Regions from separate parts of the Pantoea alhagi genome, predicted to be linked through region 1. Evidence: predicted binding sites of a transcription regulator. Region 1 holds the regulator's gene; the other holds the start of a gene.
What was found. The regulator ArgR, encoded in region 1, controls arginine synthesis, uptake and breakdown. The targets are predictions, from matches to a motif close to ANTGAATAAAAATACANT.
Positions count from the first base shown of each region.

Region 2: the regulator ArgR is predicted to act here: its motif matches at 2,572-2,589, upstream of argA (amino-acid N-acetyltransferase).

Region 1 covers NZ_CP019706.1:1,121,546-1,125,556, reverse strand. Annotated here, with positions in the region: gene B1H58_RS05230 (barstar family protein) at 1-86, shown strand, start outside; gene yhcN (peroxide/acid stress response protein YhcN) at 240-509, opposite strand; gene yhcN (peroxide/acid stress response protein YhcN) at 630-893, opposite strand; gene argR (transcriptional regulator ArgR) at 1,403-1,873, opposite strand; gene mdh (malate dehydrogenase) at 2,315-3,250, shown strand; gene degS (outer membrane-stress sensor serine endopeptidase DegS) at 3,350-4,011, opposite strand, start outside.
Region 2 covers NZ_CP019706.1:2,423,407-2,427,417, reverse strand. Annotated here, with positions in the region: gene mltA (murein transglycosylase A) at 1-652, opposite strand, end outside; tRNA gene B1H58_RS11310 (tRNA-Met) at 855-931, shown strand; tRNA gene B1H58_RS11305 (tRNA-Met) at 981-1,057, shown strand; gene amiC (N-acetylmuramoyl-L-alanine amidase AmiC) at 1,144-2,391, opposite strand; gene argA (amino-acid N-acetyltransferase) at 2,624-3,952, shown strand; gene recD (exodeoxyribonuclease V subunit alpha) at 3,958-4,011, opposite strand, start outside.

The DNA.
Region 1 (4,011 bases):
CGCTGATTTTGCTGTTCGATGAAGCAGAAGAGGAGCTGGAAGGTCAGCTTCGCTTTAATGTCCGTCAGACGCAAAAAAGCCAATAAAAAAGGCCCTAAACAGCAGGGCCAAGGGGTTCGTCAAACAGCTGACGAGGAATTATTTATAGCGCTTTATTCAATGTCACGTTCAGCCTGTCAGACCCGCTAATAATTCAGGTATTTTTACTGGATATCACGTTGAGGCCGTCGGCCCGGTAATTATTTGTAGATTTCAGCAGTCGCGTGATAGTTACCGTTGGTATAAGCCTCAACAACGCGATAGGCAGAAGCGCCTTCTTTATCTGCTTTCCGGGACAGATGCTGACGAATAGCTGTTGGGCTGGCATCAATACCGCTTACGGAAATGGTGCCGATGGGTTGCAGATTCTGGCTGGCGACGTCTTGCTGAGTAACCAGATCGGCTGCAGCTGCGCCGAATGAAAGGACGGAAGCCAGACCTAAAGCAGCAAAGGTAAATGTAGTTTTCATTTCTTACTCCTGAATATCGATGTTACGGCAGCCGGGATGGCTTGATAGCGATTATTATTTCTGAGGCTGCCTGAGTCGTTCATGCATTAAACCGGTATGCACCCGGCAGTCACATTGCGCTTATTTATACAGCTCAGCAGTAACGTGATAGTTGTCGTTGTTACGCGCTTCGATAATGCGATAAGCGCTGGCACCCTGACGCTCAGCTTTTGCCTGCAGCGCCTGATGAATATCCATCGGCGTACCTGCAATGCCGCTAATGCTTACCGTACCGATTGGCTGCAGATTCTGCGCCTGATCGGCGTTGATAGATTCTGCTGCAAAAGCACTGAATGAGAGAGTAGAAGCAAGTCCTACGGTTGCGATGATAGTTTTAATGTTCATTGATCTGTTCCTCGTCTTCTATTTTTGTCTTTGTTTGCTCTGTGATCCACATCACGAAAACAAGTATAGATCTAATCACGTATGAAATTAATATTCTGCTAATAATGTTTTGTTGTTACGCTTTAGCTAATGGCGCTTTTTTTATAACCAGAAGTTATATAGGGAGGTTATTTATTGTGCAGAATTGGTTATTTTTTAATTAAAACAGTGTTATAAGTGACTTTATCTATTTGTGCTTTGCCTTCTGGTCGAATCAGCCAGTAAAAATTCTCAGGCAGTCATATCTCCTGTATTGTTATGAGGAAGGCAGCACGATATGCGAATGTGTTGAGATGGCAGCCAATAAAACAAGGCGCTCTTATTCCATTTAACGCTGACAGTGACGTTTGAAACACAGAGAGGCAGAAAGCAAGAGAAGAACGGGTAGAGGATAATAAGCGCAGAACACAACCATGCCGAATTAACAGAAAAACAGGATCGCCTACTAAAAGCCAGCGATCCCGCTTTGCTTACAGTTCCTGTTCAAACAGATTCAGGATAGCTTCATAAAGTTGTTTCACGGTAAAGGCGCGCGCTGGCGTGATAAAAATGGTGTCGTCGCCTGCAATCGTACCAAGGATCCCTTCCGCTTTGCCTAATGAGTCCAACAGGCGGGCAATCAACTGTGCTGCGCCGGGACTGGTATGAATCACCACCAGCGCCTCGTTGTAATCAATATCCAGCACCAGGTTTTTAAGCGGAGAGGTTGTGGTGGGCACCCCCAGTTCGGCTGGCAGACAGTAAACCATTTCCATCTTCGCGTTACGGGTACGCACCGCACCAAACTTGGTCAGCATACGAGAGACTTTCGACTGGTTGATATTGTCGAAGCCTTCATCCTGCAGGGCTGTCACAATTTCACCCTGCGAGCTGAATTTTTCCTCTTTCAATAAAGCCTTGAATGCTTTAATCAGATCTTCTTGTTTCGATGGGTTACGCATAGGCTACCGATAATATAAAAATGCTGTGAAGCCCGTCCAGCAGGCAATACATTATTATGCATTTAAATGAATGTTTATGCAAATACGCTGCGGTGAACAGTGGCGTTACCGCGCAGTGGGCGCGCATTTTACCAGACTTTCGGCGCAGATAAAATTTACGCGAAGCGCATAGCTATGGCAGACGAAGTGAAGGGATTGTTATAAAATTGATGTTGTTCTGCTAAGCGCGGACGGTGTAAGGTATTGTTGATTAATTTATCTGTATCCGGTTACGCCCAGTGTCAGGCCTGTACGTAATGCGGTCATTTTCACCCGTTTCTGCTGGCTTTTATCGGCCAGGTAAAACGATGACAACGTCCTCGCTATTACTTCTCAGGTCGTCCAGCATAGTACCCCGCTGGATTCCGACATTTTTATGCTCACAATAATAAGGAGTTTAGGATGAAAGTTGCAGTTCTCGGTGCGGCTGGTGGTATCGGCCAGGCACTCGCACTTCTGCTGAAAACCCAGTTACCTGCGGGTTCAGAACTCTCTCTGTATGATATTGCTCCCGTAACGCCCGGTGTGGCCGTTGATTTAAGCCACATTCCTACGCCGGTTAAAATCAAAGGTTTCAGCGGTGAAGATGCAACGCCTGCGCTGCAGGGCGCCGATGTGGTATTGATCTCTGCCGGCGTGGCACGTAAGCCTGGTATGGATCGCTCCGATCTGTTTAATGTTAATGCCGGTATCGTACGCAATTTGATCGAGCAGGTGGCTAAAACCTCTCCTAAAGCGCTGATTGGTATCATTACCAATCCGGTAAACACTACCGTTGCCATTGCCGCAGAGGTGCTGAAAAAAGCCGGCGTTTACGATAAAAATCGTCTGTTCGGCGTGACTACGCTGGATATTATCCGCTCAAACACTTTTGTGGCAGAGCTGAAAGGCAAACAGCCGACCGAACTGAATGTACCGGTAGTGGGCGGACACTCCGGCGTCACCATTCTGCCGCTGCTTTCACAGGTGCCTGGCGTCTCTTTCAGCGAACAAGAAATAGCCGATCTGACCAAACGTATTCAGAACGCGGGTACGGAAGTGGTTGAGGCCAAGGCGGGCGGCGGATCCGCTACGCTGTCAATGGGACAGGCGGCTGCGCGCTTTGGTCTGTCACTGGTACGTGCGCTGCAGGGTGAAAGCAATGTGGTAGAGTGCGCCTATGTTGAGGGTGATGGTGAATATGCACGATTCTTCTCGCAGCCGCTGCTGCTGGGCAAAGAGGGCGTGGCCGAGTATCGTCCCATTGGCCAACTGAGCGACTTTGAGCAAAAAGCGCTGGAAGGCATGCTGGAGACACTGAAGAAAGATATTCAGCTGGGCGAAGAGTTCGTTAAGTAATATCACTGATGTTAAAAAGGGAGCCACAGGGCTCCCTTTTTTATTACGCAGCAGAAGACCGTTTTAAAAGGAGCCTTCGAACGTCTTGTTACGGCGTCGCTATTGCGCCGGATATTCCTGAATGGTGACTTTCAGCGTCAGTTTCCTGTCGTTACGAATAACCTGCACATCAATCACCGAACCGGGACGTATCTCGGCCACCTGATCCATGGTTTCCTGCGCAGAAACGGCGGGCTTGCCGTTAACGCTGGTAATCAGATCATTCACCTGAATACCGGCTTTGGCTGCCGGGCCTTCCGGCGCAACGTTATTCACTACAATTCCCTGAATATGATCCACACTGGCATTCTGTCCATGCAGCGGTGGCACTTCACGACCGGTAATCCCGATGTAGCCGCGAATAACGCGCCCGTCACGAATAAGCTTATCCATGATTTTTGTCGCCAGCGCGGTAGGGATTGCAAAGCCGATCCCTTCCGGCGTCTCGCCATCGTTACTTTTATCAAACGAAAGCGTATTGATGCCCATCAGCTCGCCCAGTGAGTTAATGAGCGCGCCGCCAGAGTTGCCCCGGTTAATCGAGGCATCGGTTTGCAGAAAGTTTTGCCGCCCGGAAGGGCTTAAGCCAACGCGGCCAGTGGCGCTGATAATGCCCTGGGTGACGGTTTGCCCAAGATTGTAAGGGTTGCCGATAGCCATCACGATATCGCCCACGTGCGCGATGCGTTCCGGGTTAATGGGAATAACCGGCAGGTTAGTGG
Region 2 (4,011 bases), 1.3 Mb from region 1:
TCAGCTCTTTACCGACGCTGTGATAGGCCCAGCCATTTTTACCGGCATAGCCAAAGAACATCAGCGGACGCCCATCGCCAAAATCGACATAGCCGCTGCCCTGCACATCCATAATAAAGTTATCCATCAGCGAATTGCTGTAGCCAATCACATAGCGCTCATCCAGCGCGCCGCTGTAGATCTGTGCCCGGCTCGGCAATTTGCGGCCTTTACTACGCGGCGGCATACGGTAGAGCGGATACTGGAACTCGCCCTGGCGCGTATAGCGCGCGTGGATAACCGGCGTGTAATAACCGGTAAACTGGACGTTGCCGTAATTATCCACCCCTTCCATCTGGTACGCATCCAGGCCAAACAGTCGCAGCTGGCGCGTATCGCCCCCTGCCAGCAGCCAGTTCTCAATAGCGTTATAGGTATTATTTTGACGTGTATATAAAGAAGAAGAGGCAAAGCGTATTTCACTGACCTGATCGCCGAAATCTTTACCGTTAACCGGACGCCCTTTGGCATTCGGCTGATTCACCAGCTCCAGAGGCTGCTCAATTTTACCATCTTTATATTGCTGACCGCGATCGGTCGGCTTAGAGGAACAGCCCGCCAGCAGTGCTAACAGCGCGCCCGTAACCCAATACTTCGTCCAACGTCCTTTCATTGTATTCTCACCTCAGCTGCGTGCAGGGCAAGATAGCAAAGGGGTTATAAGAATGAAATGCGTTACCGGAAAAAGAGTCGCACACTTTGTTTGATTAATCAGCAAAACGCGGAGATATTCAACAACTGACGCTATTAACCCAATTAATTTTCAAAAAGGGGTTGCATCATAATCCGGTAAGAGTATAGTGCGCTTCCACGGACGCGGGATGGAGCAGCCTGGTAGCTCGTCGGGCTCATAACCCGAAGGTCGTCGGTTCAAATCCGGCTCCCGCAACCAATTAAGAAGTACGCAATAGCGTGTCGTGACGGAAGCGACAACATCCGGACGCGGGATGGAGCAGCCTGGTAGCTCGTCGGGCTCATAACCCGAAGGTCGTCGGTTCAAATCCGGCTCCCGCAACCAATCATTAAAACACCCTTAAGGGTGTTTTTTTGTATCTGGCGTTTGGTAAAAAACCGGTTCGCCCGCAAGCGCGCTCCCCGGTACTCTCACTTCTTATGGTGCGCCAGCGCCGCCCCTTTCGAAAAATAGGCTTTGATGCCGCCAAGAATCGCTTCAGCCACCTGCTGCTGATAGCGCGCCGTACGCAGCTTGCGCTCTTCCGCTGGGTTACTGATAAAGGCTGTTTCCACCAGAATCGATGGAATGTCGGGCGCTTTTAATACCGCAAATCCTGCCTGATCCACGCTGCGCTTATGCAGGTGGTTAATTTTGCCTATACGCGTCAGCACTTCCTTACCAAATTTCAGGCTATCGGTAATGGTCTGGCTTTGCAGCATGTCGAACATGGTATGGTCAAGATAGCGATCGCCGCTTTTACTTACGCCGCCAATTAAATCTGATTCATTCTGCGTTTGGGCAAGAAAGCGCGCCGCCGCTGAGGTTGCACCTTTAGTGGAGAGCGCGAACACTGAGGAGCCGCGCGCTGCCCGGCTGGTAAAAGCATCAGCATGAATGGAAACAAACAGATCGGCCCGCTGCTTACGCGCTTTAGCCACCCGCACCTTCAGCGGTATAAAGACATCTTCATTACGCGTCATATAAGCACGCATATTCGGCTCTTTATCAATCAGCGCCTTCAGGCGGCGGCCAATTTTCAGCACGATATCTTTTTCACGCGTCTTATGCAGGCCATGCGCGCCGGGATCTTCGCCGCCGTGTCCCGGATCGATCATGATAACGATAGGACGATCGCGCCCGGCTTTACCCGGCAGCGGCGCTTCGGCGGGCTGCGTACGTTCCAGATCGCCCTGATTATAATCCTTGAGCAACGCCAGTAGCGGATCGTCCTGGGTGTCGTACGCCGAATAGAGATCCACCACCAGGCGATGCTGGAAGCCAGCTACCGGTGCCAGCGTAAACAGACGCGGCGCGACATTTTGCTTTAGCTCCAGCACGATGCGTACGGTGTTTTTATCGAACTGGCCCACGCGCGCCGCTTTGATATAGGGATCGTTTTTCTGCACCAGATGCCCTACCCCTTTCAGTACCCGATTCAGGTGCAGGTTTTCAATATCGATCACCACACGTTCGGGATGACTCAGGGCAAATTGCTTATATTTCAGGGCCACGCTTGATTCAATGGTCAGGCGGGAATAGCTGGAAGAAGGCCAGATGCGCACCGCAACAATATGACTGCTGGCCGCTAACCCCACCCGGCTAACGCTCAATAGCCATATTGCTCCAGCGCCCTGTAACAGCCGACGACGGCTGATAACGGGATTAGATTCGGACATGCCGCTCCAGATACTGTGTTGTGTCTAAAAAAAAGCCAGAAAAAAATGTGGCGAAAACTTTAACCCAATCGCTTTTATGCTGTCATCCGGAAAAAAGCCTTAAATGCAGCCTGTTAACCTTATTATCCGATTGTGAAAAATGATAAGCGATAATAAAAGCCGCTTGCACTTCAGGCAACAAAAGAATAAAAATACACAAAAACCGAATAGTCATGCAAAAAGAGGGTTTGCCGTGAAGGAACGTAGTACCGCACTGGTTCAGGGTTTTCGCCATTCCGTTCCCTATATCAACGCCCATCGGGATAAGACCTTTGTCATTATGCTCAGCGGCGAGGCGATTGAGCATGATAACTTTTCCAGCATAGTTAACGATATTGGTCTGCTGCACAGCCTCGGCATTCGTCTGGTAGTGGTATATGGCGCAAGGCCACAAATTGATGCCAGCCTGGCAGCACATCAGCTGGAACCGGTCTACCACAAGCATACCCGCGTAACCGATGCACAATCCCTTGAGCTGGTTAAGCAGGCCGCCGGACGTTTGCAGCTGGATATTACCGCTCGCCTGTCGATGAGCCTGAGCAATACGCCGCTACAGGGCGCGCATATCAATGTGGTCAGCGGCAACTTTATTATCTCTCAGCCGCTGGGCGTGGATGACGGCATCGACTATTGCCACAGCGGCCGTATTCGCCGTATTGATGAAGAGGCGATCCACCGTCAGCTCGACAGCGACGCCATTGTTTTGATTGGCCCGGTAGCCGTGTCGGTGACCGGAGAAAGTTTTAATCTGACGTCGGAAGAGGTGGCCACGCAGCTGGCGATTAAACTGAAAGCGGAAAAAATGATCGGCTTCTGCTCTGAGCAGGGCGCGACGGATGATGAAGGCAATATTATTTCTGAACTGTTCCCGAACGAGGCACAGGCGCGTATTGAAACCCTGGAACAGCGTGGTGACTACCTTTCAGGCACGGTGCGCTTTCTGCGCGGTGCGGTTAAGGCCTGCCGCAGCGGCGTGCGTCGCAGCCATTTGATCAGCTATCAGGAAGATGGCGCGCTGTTACAGGAATTGTTCTCCCGTGACGGCATCGGCACGCAAATCGTGATGGAATCCGCAGAGCAGATCCGACGCGCCACTATTAACGATATCGGCGGCATTCTGGAGCTGATCCGCCCACTGGAACAGCAGGGAATTCTGGTGCGTCGCTCGCGTGAACAGCTGGAGATGGAGATCGATAAATTCACCATTATCGAGCGCGATAACCTGACCATCGCCTGCGCGGCGCTCTATCCTTTCCCGGATGAGCAGATTGGTGAAATGGCCTGCGTGGCGGTTCATCCTGACTATCGCAGCTCTTCACGCGGCGAAATGCTGCTGCAGCGTGTTGCTTTGCAGGCGCGTCAGCTGGGGTTGAAAAAACTGTTTGTATTAACCACCCGCAGCATTCACTGGTTCCAGGAGCGCGGTTTTACGCCGGTAGATATCGAGCTGCTGCCGGAAAGCAAGAAGCAAATGTATAACTACCAGCGTCGTTCTAAAGTCTTGATGGCCGATCTGACCTGACCGGTTTAGAACAGGATCTCCTGATGCGGGGCGCGCAGGCGCTCCACCAGTCCGCTGCG